2 regions of the Arthrobacter gengyunqii genome follow, and region 1 is predicted to be linked to the other one. Evidence: riboswitches for the same ligand, from Rfam matches in the RefSeq annotation. Region 1 holds a riboswitch; the other holds the start of a gene.
The links. A riboswitch is a leader RNA that binds a small molecule or an ion and turns the genes downstream of it on or off. The one in region 1 is predicted to bind cyclic di-AMP.
Positions count from the first base shown of each region.

Region 2: linked by a shared signal. The riboswitch ahead of MUG94_RS08280 (C40 family peptidase) and the one ahead of MUG94_RS02520 (M23 family metallopeptidase) in region 1 are both predicted to bind cyclic di-AMP.

Region 1 is NZ_CP095461.1:523,480-529,945, forward strand. Features, by position in the region: gene MUG94_RS02495 (cold-shock protein) at 1-162, shown strand, start outside; gene MUG94_RS02500 (DUF3027 domain-containing protein) at 183-746, shown strand; gene MUG94_RS02505 (MFS transporter) at 801-2,075, shown strand; gene serC (phosphoserine transaminase) at 2,110-3,240, opposite strand; gene MUG94_RS02515 (iron-dependent transcriptional repressor DtxR) at 3,468-4,166, shown strand; cyclic di-AMP (ydaO/yuaA leader) riboswitch at 4,259-4,440, shown strand; gene MUG94_RS02520 (M23 family metallopeptidase) at 4,443-5,213, shown strand; cyclic di-AMP (ydaO/yuaA leader) riboswitch at 5,332-5,494, shown strand; gene MUG94_RS02525 (NlpC/P60 family protein) at 5,594-6,340, shown strand; gene MUG94_RS02530 (NlpC/P60 family protein) at 6,373-6,466, shown strand, end outside.
Region 2 is NZ_CP095461.1:1,805,294-1,811,759, forward strand. Features, by position in the region: gene MUG94_RS08265 (response regulator transcription factor) at 1-21, shown strand, start outside; gene MUG94_RS08270 (sensor histidine kinase) at 18-1,352, shown strand; gene MUG94_RS08275 (hypothetical protein) at 1,409-1,915, shown strand; gene MUG94_RS08280 (C40 family peptidase) at 2,071-2,949, opposite strand; cyclic di-AMP (ydaO/yuaA leader) riboswitch at 2,954-3,107, opposite strand; gene MUG94_RS08285 (hypothetical protein) at 3,275-3,886, opposite strand; gene MUG94_RS08290 (response regulator) at 4,118-4,762, opposite strand; gene MUG94_RS08295 (sensor histidine kinase) at 4,750-6,048, opposite strand; gene MUG94_RS08300 (ABC transporter ATP-binding protein) at 6,212-6,466, shown strand, end outside.

The sequences.
Region 1 (6,466 bases):
ACGCGCAAGAGCGCGGATGACATGGCAGTCATTACGGAAGACCTTATTAAACTGTTGGATGCAGTCTCGAACGGCCTGCGCAAAGGCCGGTATCCGGACAAGAAGCATGCCACCAAGGTGGCGGCCGTTCTGCGTGCCGTCGCCGATGATCTGGACGTATAAGGCGGAACAGCTGCATGAGCATGAGCGCAACAGAATCTTCCGAATCGGTTTCCGGGGCTCCTGCCGCCGAGGCGGAGTCCCCTGCCAAGGCACCCCGCCGCGTGCGGCGGCCGTCCAAGCCTGACGCTGTTCTGGCGGCTGCGGTGGAAACGGCCCGTGCCGGCCTCCTCGAAGTTGTTCCGGCAGAGCAGATCGGTACCTATATTGGAGCCTTTCCCGACGCCGAACGCCTGGTAACGCACCGCTTTAAGTCCCTGCGCCCCGGGTACAACGGCTGGCACTGGTACGCCACGGTGGCGCGGGTTCCGCGGGGCAAGGTGGCCACGGTCTGCGAGGTGGGGCTGCTGCCCTCGGAAAACGCCGTCCTTGCTCCGGAGTGGCTGCCGTGGTCCGAGCGGCTGCGTCCGGAAGACGTTGCCGCCGAGGAAGCCGCCAAGGCGCAGGAACGCGCACTGTCCGACGACGATGAAGCCGCCGATCAGGCTCAGACAGGACAGGATCAGACGGAACAGGATGAGGCAGCGCAGGATGAAGCTGCCGAAAGTTCTTCAGATCCTCAGACAGGTGCGCAGGAGGATCGTTAAACCAGTGGTTCCGGGGGCAGACATCATCACGTTGAAACTGACCGGTGGTGAACTGTGTTCCGGTCGCTGAGATTCTTTAACTACCGCATCTGGTTCCTGGGTGCGCTGGTGTCCAACATCGGTACGTGGATGCAGCGGACAGCCCAGGACTGGCTGGTGTACGACATCCTCACCGATCAGGACGCTGCCGCGATGGGCATCGTCATGGCCCTTCAGCTCGGGCCGCAGCTGGTGCTCGCCCCGTGGGCCGGATTAATTGCCGACACGTACAACCGGCGCAAGGTACTGGTTTTCACCCAAGTGGCCATGGCCGCGCTGGGCCTGGGACTGGGCGTGCTGGTGCTTTCCGGTGCGGCCGAGCTGTGGCATGTCTATGCTTTTGCCCTTGCCCTGGGCGTGGTGTCGGCCGTGGACGCTCCGGCGCGCCAGAGCTTTGTGTCGGAAGTCGTGGGTGAAACCGACCTCCCCAACGCCGTTGCCCTGAACAGTGCCTCTTTTAATGGTGCGCGCATGGTGGGCCCCGCGGCGGCCGGGCTGCTGACTGTTGCCGTTGGCCCCGGCTGGGTTTTCCTGATCAACACGCTCACCTTCGCCGCAATGGTCATCGCACTGTTGAAGATGCGCAGCAGCGAACTGCGGGTCCTGCCCAAGGCGCCTCCGGGCAAGGGCCGCATCAGAGCCGGCCTGCGGTACGTTCGGCTCCGTCCCGACCTGATGATCGTGCTCCTGGCCGTCTTTATTGTCGGGACCTTCGGGCTGAACTTCGCGGTGTTCATTGCTGCAATGGCCCGCACCGAATTTGGCCAGGACGCCGGAGTTTTCGGACTGTTGAACTCCGTGATGGCCATTGGATCGGTATGCGGGGCGCTGCTCTCCGCCCGTCGGGACAAGCCGCGCCTGCGCTTTGTCTTCGGCGCGGCAGGAGCTTTTGGAGCCTCCTGCCTCGTGGCAGCCTCTGCGCCCACCCTCGTGTGGTTTGCCGTCTCCCTCATCCCGGTGGGACTGTTTGCGCTCACCCTCATGACCAGTGCGAACGCCTACGTGCAAACCACCACTGCGCCGGTGATGCGCGGCCGGGTGATGGCGCTTTATTTCGCCATCTTCATGGGGGGAACGCCGCTGGGTGCTCCCCTGGTGGGGTGGGTCTCCAACAGCTTCGGGCCTCGCTGGAGCCTCGGCGTCGCCGCGGCCTCCGGACTCATCACCGCCGTCGTTGGGTTTGTCTGGGCATGGCGTGCACACCACCTGCGGATCCACTATGACCGCACCCTTCCCCGGCGGCTGCATATGACCACCACTGAAACAGAGCAGGACCCGGGCCTGGTGTAAGGCCGCAGGTCCTGCCCCGTGGTGCGTTCGCCGATTACCGGGTGTGCTCGATCACGTAGTCAATGCACCGCAGCAGCGCGCTGACGTCGTCCGGCTCGATCGCCACGAACGTTGCGATCCGCAGCTGGTTGCGGCCGAGCTTGCGGTAAGGCTCAACATCCACGACGCCGTTTGCCCGCAGCGTCTTGGCGATTCCGGCCGCATCAATGCTGTCGTCAAAGTCAATGGTGGCAATGACATTGGAGCGGTCTTCAGGCCGGGCAACAAAGGGAGTGGCCACCGGGGAGGCCTCCGCCCAGGAATAGATCCGGCCGGCGGATTCTGCGGTTCGCCGCGTGGTGAATTCCAGGCCGCCGTTCGCATTCATCCACTCGATCTGGGCGTTGAGGGTCACCAGTGTGGACAGCGACGGCGTGTTGTAGGTCTGGTTCAGCTTGGAGTTGTCGATGGCGGTCTGAAGGTTCAGGAAGTCCGGGATCCAGCGGTCTGTTGCGTTGATCTGCGCGGCGCGTTCCAGTGCTGCAGGGGAGAACATGCCCAGCCAGAGGCCGCCGTCGGAAGCAAAGTTCTTCTGCGGAGCAAAGTAATAGACATCGGACTCGGCCAGATCGACGTCCAGGCCGCCCGCTGCGGAGGTCGCGTCAATGAGGACCAGGGCATCGGCGTCGGCGCCCTGAACCCGCTTGACCGGCGCGGCAACGCCCGTGGAGGTTTCGTTTTGGGGCCAGGCGTAAACATCCACGCCGGCCTCGGCAACGGCCGAAGGACGTGTTCCCGGATCGGCCTTGATGATGGAGGACTCTGCGAGGAAGGGGGCCTTGTTGGTGGCCGCGGCAAACTTGGAACCGAACTCGCCGAAGGACAGGTGCTGCGCCTTTTCCCGAACGAGGCCAAAGGAAGCAACATCCCAGAATGCCGTGGAACCGCCGACACCCAACACCACCTCGTAGCCGTCCGGTGCCCGGAAGAGGTTGGAAAGTCCCTCGCGGACGCTGCCCACCAGATTGCGGACCGGTGCCTGGCGGTGGGACGTGCCCAGCAGGCCGGTGCCGGCACGGGACAGTGCCTCCATCTGCTCCGGGCGCACCTTCGAGGGCCCGGCGCCGAACCGCCCGTCCCGGGGGAGGAGGTCGGCGGGAATCTTAAGTGCGGCGGTTTCGCCCATGGGATATCGCTCCAAGCGGTAGGCAGGGTGCTCTGATGTGCCTTTTCATTCTGCCCCACCGCCCCGGTTCCGGGCCATTTGTGAACCGGGCAAACGGCCAGTCGGACAGCTGCGGAATTATCTGCCTTGTGACCGAATGAGCTAACGTATTGGCAGTAATCACCTGTGGCGGCGGCGTCCGCCGTTGTTCTCCTGATCTTCCCTCGAATACATAGGAGCTCCCTGCCATGACGGACCTCATCGATACCACCGAGATGTATCTGCGGACCATCCTGGAGCTTGAAGAGGAGAACATCGTTGCGCTCCGGGCACGGATCGCCGAACGGCTCCGCCACTCGGGACCGACTGTTTCCCAGACGATCGGCCGGATGGAACGGGACGGGCTGGTGGTGGTTTCCGGCAACCGGCAGCTTGAGCTGACCGAACTGGGCAGGCGCCGGGCAACGGAAGTAATGCGTAAGCACCGCCTGGCGGAACGGCTGCTGTCCGACGTGATCGGCTTGGACTGGGCTTACGTGCACGATGAGGCCTGCCGGTGGGAACACGTGATGAGCGAGCGGGTGGAGCGGCGTCTTTATGAGCTGTTGGGCCGCCCCACGGAATCCCCGTACGGGAATCCCATACCCGGCCTCGAAGAAATTGGCGGCGTGGCCGCCGAACTGTTCCATCAGGGGGTCACCAACCTCGTGGCGGCGGTTGCCGCGGTCGAGCCCGGAACCAAGATGCAGCTGGTCCGGCTGGCCGAACCGGTCCAGGTGGAGCCGGAGCTGCTCACCCAGCTTGATGAGGCCGGGATGCGTCCGGGTGCCGAGATCACTGCGGAGGTGGTTGCAGGCTACATTTCGGTCCGCGTCCCGGGGATTGAAGGCGCCTTGGAGCTCCCTCCAGAGGTGGCCTCCCACGTGTTTGTGTCCACCGCTGGATAACGGAATGGTCTCTTTTGGCCTCCTTAACCTATAGTGACTTACTGACGTTGAAATAACACCGTTATCCGGGCCTTACGCCGAACCCTGCCACTGGCCCGGAATTGCAGACTTCAGGCAGGGGCGGAGGACCCATCAACTGGCAGCCAAGGCTGCCTCGGGGTGAAGCCTCCAGCATCAACACAGCGTCCGCACAAGCGGCCGGTGTTGAGTGTGGGGCCGAGTTTTCTCTACTCGAATCCGACAGCTAACTTCGCAGGCATATGAGAGAGGTATACCTTGTCGAAGCATGCTGCCCCGGGCAGGCGCCGCGCGTCCGCCCCGGCTCCGGCTCCACGCCCACGGAACGGCCAGTCCTCCGGACGCCGTCGTGCGGAAACGAAGAGCCATTCTTTTGGTGACACCGCCCAGAAGGTCGCCATCACCGCCGCAACATCCGGCCTGATTCTCACCGTTGCAATTCCCACCACCGCCGCAGTCAGCGAGCCTGTGCAGGAGATGCAGCCCGTCGCGGCTGAAGCCCCCGTGGTGTCCGCTGATCCCGATGCAGCCGTTACCTTCGAGCGCGCCGCCCTGAGCAGTAAATTCGACCCGGAAGCGAAACTTCGCCACGTGGTTGTTGCCTCCGGTTCGGCGATCTCCGCCGGTGCTGCCAAGGGCACACTGGCCAAACCGCTGGCCGCCGATCTTGTGGAAACCTCGGGCTTCGGCTACCGCGTCAGCCCCATTACGGGCACCGCCGGCGAGATGCACCGCGGCCAGGACTTCTCGGCTGCCTGCGGAACTGATGTCACCGCAGCCGCATCCGGCACCGTTACCTTCTCGGGATGGCACGCCTACGGCGGAGGCAACCGCGTGGTCGTGGATCACGGCAATGGCGTGGAAACCACCTACAATCACATGTCCGCCCTGGCCGTGGCTGTGGGGGCCACGGTGGAGCGCGGCGACCTGGTGGGTGCCAGCGGCACCACGGGTGCCTCCACGGGCTGCCATCTGCACTTTGAGGTCATGGTGAACGGCGAGGTTGTTGACCCGCTGGGCTGGTTGTGACCGCAGGATAACCATTTCGTGACCTGAACGTGACATTCCAGAGATGTTGTTGTAAGGTCATCCTCGTGCCTGATCGGCCAAAGATCAGGCACTCTCGAACAGATCGCCGAGCTCTGCCACTGTTTGAGGTCCGTTCGCAACATCGCATGGCAGAGGCGGGGGAACCACATTCGGGTTTCGCAAGAAGCCCTAGGGGTTAAGTTGCAAGGCTTCGCAGCCAGCAACCGGGTGACTCCCATCCGAATCCGACAGCTCACCTCGTAGGCATTGGGAGAGGCAAACTTGTGTCATCAGTAGCTCACGGCCGCCGTCGCGCGGCCTCCGTCCAGACGAGCCCAATTTCAGCACTATCCCGGGCCGTCACCTCCAACGTTGGAACCATGGGCCGCCAGGCCGCAGTCGTCGTCGCCGCATCAGGCCTCGTACTGGCCGCTGGTCTTCCCGCCCAGGCAGCCGTCAGCACCGATCGACAGGCCCTCGAAGCCACCGCGCTGAGTGCCGTAACCACCACCGGAGCCGTCTCGGTCTCCGCACAGGCACCCTTTGAACTGGCCACGATTGAGCCGGTTTCTGCTGTGTCCGGCGCTGAATACCGCGCTCAGGTTGCAGCCGAAGAAGCTGCTGCTGCCGCAGCAGCCGTTGCGCAGGAGCAGGCTGCCGTCCAGGCTCAGCAGGCCGCCGCTGTGCAGGCTTCCGCCGCAACGGCGCAGCAGGCTGTCGCCGTTCAGACCCAGTCAGCAGCCCCGGCCGCAACCACAGTTGCGCCGGCAGTGACCGCCGCACCCCAGGCTTCGGCACCCGCTCCCGCCCCGGCGGCCAGCGGCGTGGGCGCAGCGCTCGTCGCTTCGGCCTACTCCCAGATCGGCGTCGCCCAGGACTGCACCGCCATGGTGGAGAAGGCCCTGCGCTCGGTTGGCAAGTCGGTTGGCGACCTCGCCCCCGCACAGTTCTTCGCTTACGGCACGGTTGTGGGCTCGCCCCAGCCCGGCGACCTCGTCATCACCTCCGGCCACGTAGCGATCTACGTGGGCAACGGCCAGGTCATCAGCGGCGGCTTCGACGGCATGAACACCGTTCTGCACCCGCTGTCCTACCTCGGCGGCGCAAGCTTCGTCCGCGTCAGCTAAGACCAGTTGCAGATATCGGAGATCGCACCCGCATGACTTCTACAACTGAGCGCGCCCGGCACCGGGCGCCGGTGGAACGCACCGCCCCGCTGAGCGCCCTGGCCCAGGCAGTGTCCGCCAATGCCG
Region 2 (6,466 bases), 1.3 Mb from region 1:
CGGCTCGGCGTGCGGTCGTGAGCACGCGCCGCCGCAGTTCTGAAGAAACCGAACTGCGGCGTGCATCGCTGCGCCTGGCCGCACAGTTCACGGCCCTGATTGTGGTGCTGCTGGGCCTGGCCGGGGTCCTCGTGTACGGGCTGGTGTCGGCCCAGACCCGGGATGCCGCGGAGCAGACCCTCGTCTCGGCGGTGGAGTTCAACTCTCCGCGGGAGGCTCCGCTGGACGTGTTCGTGGCAGTGTACGACGACGGCCGGCTGGCTGTTTCACGCAACATGCCCTCCGGCCTGCCCGATGAAGAGGCACTGGCGGACGTGGCAAATACCGGTGAATCCCGCCGGGACACGGTGACTGACGGGGACCGCAGCTATGAAGTCCTGACCACACGCCGCGGCCGCGACGTGGTTCAGGCCGCCGTCGACACGCATGAAGCGGATGAACAGCTGCGCAGGTTATCCCTGGCGCTGGTGGTGTCAGTCCTGGCCGCAGGAGTTGTCGCCGGAGCTCTCTCGGCATGGGCCGCCCGTGCCGCCATGCGTCCCATGGCGGAAGCACTGGCCCTGCAGCGGCGGTTTGTTGCCGATGCCAGCCATGAACTGCGGACGCCCCTGACGCTGTTGAGCATGCGCGCGCAGATGCTCCGCCGCCGGCTTGCTGCGGAGACTGACGCCCGGATTGACGTGCATACTGACGCGGAGACCGGCGCAGAGATTGACGCGGCGACAGCACGCGAAGAAGCCGTCCAGGCCGCTGATGAGGTGGTGGATGACACCAAGGTGCTGACCGGCATTCTTGAGGATTTGCTGATGTCTGCTGATCCGCGCCGCTCGGGGCCGTTGGAAGAGGTGGATCTCGTGTCGCTGGCACGTGCCGCCGTCCGTTCGCTGCAGCCTGAGGCCACGCGGCGGGGGCTGACACTGGAATTGGACGCCCCGGACCCGGAGGTGACGGTGCGCGGCGGACAGTTTGCCCTGCAGCGGGTGTTTACGGCCCTCGGCGCCAACGCCCTGGACTATGCCCGCTCACAGGTGCGCTTCTCGGTTCTGAAAAGCGGGCGGGACGCCGTTATCCGGGTCTCCGACGACGGGCCGGGGTTTCCGCCGGGGTTCAGCCGGCAGGCCTTTGAACGGTTTGCCTCAGCCCGGGACCGGGCGGAGCCGAAACCCCGCGACGACGGGGCGGGAGCGGCACCGAGGCATTACGGTCTGGGCCTGGCGCTCGTAGCGGAAATTGCTGCACGGTACGGCGGCAGCGTCAGTGCCCTGCCGGCGGTGAATGGGACCGGGGGAGTGCTGGAGGTTCGGCTGCCGGCTACCCGGAGGCACTCCGGCTCCACAGGACGGGAAGTCTAAGAAATCTCGAAGAAACAGTTCCGAGAATGGTGGTGTAACCAATCCACTAATCGGAGGTGAGTAACACTATGGCTTTCCGGGACAAGGCTCGGGGTCCACTTGGGTGGATTCTCGGCATCGTGGGAGGTCTGGCACTGCTGGTCGGTTCCTTTTTCGCCGGCATGGCCACTGCTGATACGGCTGCGGACCAGGAACAGGCGTCAGTGACCGAGCAGCAGGAAGATCAGCAAGGTCAGGACAACGAGCAGCACCGCAAGGGTGAGCGCCATCAAGACGACGGCACCGACGCCGACTCTGACGCGCAGAAGCAAGACACGGATTCCGATCAGGACTCCGGTTCGAAGCCCGGCAAGGGAATGCGCGATGGCGAGGACGGCCCCGCTGAGGACGGCACCGGCGACGACGGCACCGCTGAGGATGCGCCTGAACGTGGACATGGCGGCCGTCACCACGACGGCCAGCCGGACCACGGCACCGATGAAGACGGCACGCGCGATGACGGTCACCACGGCAAAGAGCAGAAGCAGGACGGAGACACCACGCAGGACGCTCCGGCAGCCTGACAGCTTCCGGCACAGCACCGGCAGACAACGAACAGACAACAATCAGACACAAAGAAAACGCCCGGCCATCTGGCCGGGCGTTCCCTTGTGCATTCATCGAACGGCGCGGGTCCGTTCGCTTCCCGCGCCTTTCGATGCGCGCTACAGCTGCGTGATTAGGCTACGCGGTAGTAGACAGCGCCGGAACCGACGTTGGCGCTCTGCTGGACAGTCTGGTTGCCGTTCCATCCGCTGTGGATGGCCTGTCCGTCGCCCACGTAGATGGCGATGTGAGCCAAGCCCATGCCGCCGTCGGCGTAGTAGATGATGTCGCCGGGCTGGGGATCAGAAACCGGGGTGCCATAGGCTGCCAGCTGTGCCGGAGCCAGGTCGCCAACCGAGTGGCCTGCTGCCCGGAGGGCAACTTCCACCAGCACGGTGCAGTCCTGGGCAGCGCCCAACTGGGCATAGGCGGAGTTCAGCATGATCGAGTTCGTGCCCGAAACAGCTGCACCGGCGGGAGCCGGCGTCACAGCGGAAGCCTGCGTGCTGAAGGTGCTGAAGTCAGCTGCGGCCGGGGAAGCCTCGACCGGGGCTGCTTCGACCGGTGCGGCATAGGCTTCAGCGGCAGCGGCAGGAGCCGCGTAGACAGCAGCCGGTGCTACAGCAGCGCCGCCGGCGTACGTGATGACATCACCGGGGTAGATGATGGATTCCAGCGCCAGGCCGTTCTGCGTCAGAATATCGGTCAGGGACACGCCGTACGTTGAGGCGACTGCACTCAGCGTATCGCCGGACTGGACGACGTGGGTGGATGCGGCCTGAGCGGCGGCCGGAGCGGCCGGTGCTGCAGCGGGGGCTGCGAAAGCTGCCGGCGCGCTGTAGGACTCGGTGGAGTCGTTGGATGTGACGCCTGCCGAAGCAGGAGCGGCCAGACCCAGCATCAGGCCGGAGCCTGCAGCCATGACGGCAGCGGCGCTGCCGATGGTGCGGGCTTTGCCCAACACGGTGTTGTTCTCGGCACGGTGGCGTCCACGGGTGTTATTGAAAGACAAAATGAGTACCTCTCCCGATACCTGCGAGGTGAGCTGTCGGATGCGGATGGGAGTCATCCGGTCCGCCAAAGGAATCCCTTGGCTGACTTAACCCCAAGGATTCAAAGGAACCCGAAGTTGGTTCCCCCGCCCCTGCCGAAGTGTGTTAATTGTTGACCTTGGCAAGCGGCAGAGTTAGGTAACAAGCCAAGGACGCCGTATCAATCAACGGCATGAATCCACCGTAAAGGATGATTACGGTGCGATAACTATTTAGTAACGAACGTCGCAGAGGCCTGTGCGTGGCGCCGCTATGTGGTATGGGTGGCCGGCGGCACAAAACCGTCTAGGCGGAAGCATCCTGCTGGCGGTCGACGGCGGCGGATGAGAAGTCCCCGTAGGCCTGAATAACGTCCCCTGGAGCCAGCCTCAACCCGCGGGCAACGCCGCTGCCCCTGAGCATGGACCCTCGTTTTTCCGGGGGATTTGAGGTGTGATCCCCGCCATCGGCAAGGATTACCGACTCCGCCTGCACTGCACCGAGAATCTGGGACCCGGAGCCCAGGACCGAGCGTCCCGACACAACCGCACCCTGGCCCAGCCGGGCCTTGTCGCCTACGGCCACTGCATCGGCACGCCCGGCCGTGAGCTGGACACCGCCCGGACCCAGGGAGATGTCGGATCCGAGGAGCAGCATCCCGCCGTTTTCAGCAGAGAGGAACGCACCGGGATAAAACACGTTGCGTTCTCCAATAACACAGGAGCTTTGGCTGTCCACGGCAATGACGGTGCCCGGATAAAACACGTTTCCGGCTCCCAGCTGAACTTTGCGGGAAATCAGTGTGGATGACGGATCAAGGATCTGCTGCGTGGCGCAAAGCTGAAGGATTTCCGCGACTGTGAGGTAACCGAGTTCTTCGCGAATGTTGTCGGCATCGTTTCGCTTGGCCTCAGGCATGTCCTTCTCTTTCTTCGTCATCGTGCCGGACCGCGAATACATCAGCTTGGAACCGGTGCTCTTAGCCTACCCGTCCCCACCTCCCTCTGCGGCGGGCGGAATACGGGAATCAGCATTACATCAGGCGCTGCTTGTTTGTCCAGAGTGCAGGTGTACGGGGTGGGGAGGCCAAAACAATATCCTTCGAAGCGAATGATAAAGAACGCGCGGTTTCCATATGCTGCGAAGGAATTAGGACCGGAGATAGGCCAGGGTGGCCAGCACCCGGCGGTGGCCGCTGTCCGACGGAGCAAGGCCCAGTTTCGCGAATATGTTGCCGATATGTTTACTGACCGCGGTCTCTGAAACGGAAATGGCTTTCGCTATTGCTGCGTTGCCCAGGCCTTCCGCCACCAGCCCCAGCACCTCGAATTCACGCGGAGTCAGCGACCTGACGGGGTCCCGGGTACTGCGCCGGCTGAACAACTGGGCAATGACTTCGGGATCCATGACGGTTCCGCCGGCCAGGACTCGGCGCAACCCGTCCACGAAATCACCCACCTTGCCCACGCGTTCCTTTAACAGATAGCCCACACCCTGGGCTCCGGAGGCCAGGAGACGGGCGGCATAACGGTCCTCAACATAGGAGGACAGAACAAGGACGGGGAAATCCGGCACCCGAGACCGCAATTCCAGCGCGGCCCGGAGCCCTTCATTGGTGAACGACGGCGGCATCCTCACATCCAGGACAGCGCCGTCCGCGGTGCCGGGCTCAAAGGCAGCGAGCAGGTCGTCGGCGTTGTCCGCGGAACCGGCAATCTCGAATCCCTCGCCCTGCAGCAGCAACTCCAGTCCCGCCCGCAGCAGCGCGTCGTCTTCGGCAATCAGAAGTCGCATGGCAGATCGACCCTCAGCTCGGTTGGTCCGCCGGACGGACTGGTGACTCGCAGGGTGCCACCAAAGGCAGCGGCCCGGCGTGCGATCCCGGCAAGTCCGGTGCCGGTTGCAAGTCCGGTTCCAACGCCGGAGCCGCTGGCGGTGCGGGGCGGAATGGCTGCGCCGCCGCGGCCGTCGTCGTTCACCCGGATCACCAGCAGATCTTCGCCCGGCACGGATTCCGTGCGCAGCACCACACCAATTCGCGACGCATCAGAGTGTTTTGCGGCGTTGGTCAAGGCCTCGGCCAGCACAAAGTAAGCGGCCGATTCCACCGCCGCCGGAGCCCGCAGCAGACCGTGCACGTCCAGGGAACAGGGGATGGGTGACCTGCTGGTCAGCGCTGACGCGGCTCCGCCGAGACCCAGTTCATCAAGGATGGGCGGATAGATGTCATGCACGGCTTCGCGCAGCCCGGCCAGGGCTTCCGTTGCGGCGTCCTGGGCGCGCCCGATGAAGGGCACCGCCGCCGCAGGGTCCGTCTCCGCCGCCCGCTGGGCCAGCCCGAGCATCATGACCACGCCCACCAGCCGGTTCTGTGCGCCGTCGTGCAGTTCCCGTTCAATCCGGCGCAGCTCCGCAGCATGCGCGGTCAGCGCGCTGGCGCGGGCAGCAGACAGATCCTGGATCCGGCGGGAGAGCTCGTCGTACCGGCGGGGAGAGAGGATCGCCAGCGTTCCGGTGCTGAGCCGCCGCGCCAGCCAGGGCAACAGCATCCAACCGGTCACGCCGTAGGCAACCCCCAGCAGGACAGTGGCGGCTGCGGCCAACCAGCTCGTCACAGGAAACGCCAGCTCAAGAGGTGCCTGCGGCGGAAACAGCGGCCACCACGGCGCCGCAAACACATACAGCACCGCAGCCAGCGGCAACCCCACGGCCAGACACCCGGCCAGCAGGGCAAAGGCGCAGTGAAACAACAACCACGACGCGTCCCGCTTGGTCTCCGGAGAGCTCACCAGAGCCGCCACTTCACCAAAAGTGTGCCGCCCGTCCAACCTGCGGCGGTCGAAGGGCACGACGGCGGCCGTATAGGCAGCGGCGCGCGCCTGGGCCCGTGCACCCAACAGGTTCAGCGTTTGCAGCAGGCGGGGAACCGGATACAGGCCAACACCCAGCGGCAGGAAAGGAAGCAGTACGACGCCGGCCACAAGGAGTCCCAGCGACGTCAGCCAATGCCAGCCCTCGCGCAGCAGAAAGCCGGCAGCTTTGATGCGGGTCTCCAAGCTGGCACGGGCGGGAAGTATCACCTGCCTGATTATGCCCTGCCCCGCTCCCAGTCTTGGTATAGCCAGCTATACCAAGGATTGGGTTGGTGGCTGTATGGGACTGCCCGTACCGGATCCGTAGCGTCGAAGACAGTAAAAGTGCAGCGGCAATCACCCGCTGCGGCCCGAACACAGGAGAACGCTAATGTACGCCGATGCCACCGAACTTCCCGGACCGGCTGCCCTGCAGCTGGAGGGAGTGTCCAGGAGCTACCACTCCGGAACCGCCCGCGTCCCCGCCCTGCGCGAGGTGTCTCTCGCTATACCGGCCGGAACCTTTACCGCCGTGATGGGACCCTCCGGGTCCGGCAAGAGCACACTGCTGCAGTGCGCCGCCGGACTCGACACCCCGGACAGCGGACGAGTGCTGCTGGGATCCACTGACATCTCCCGTCTGCGC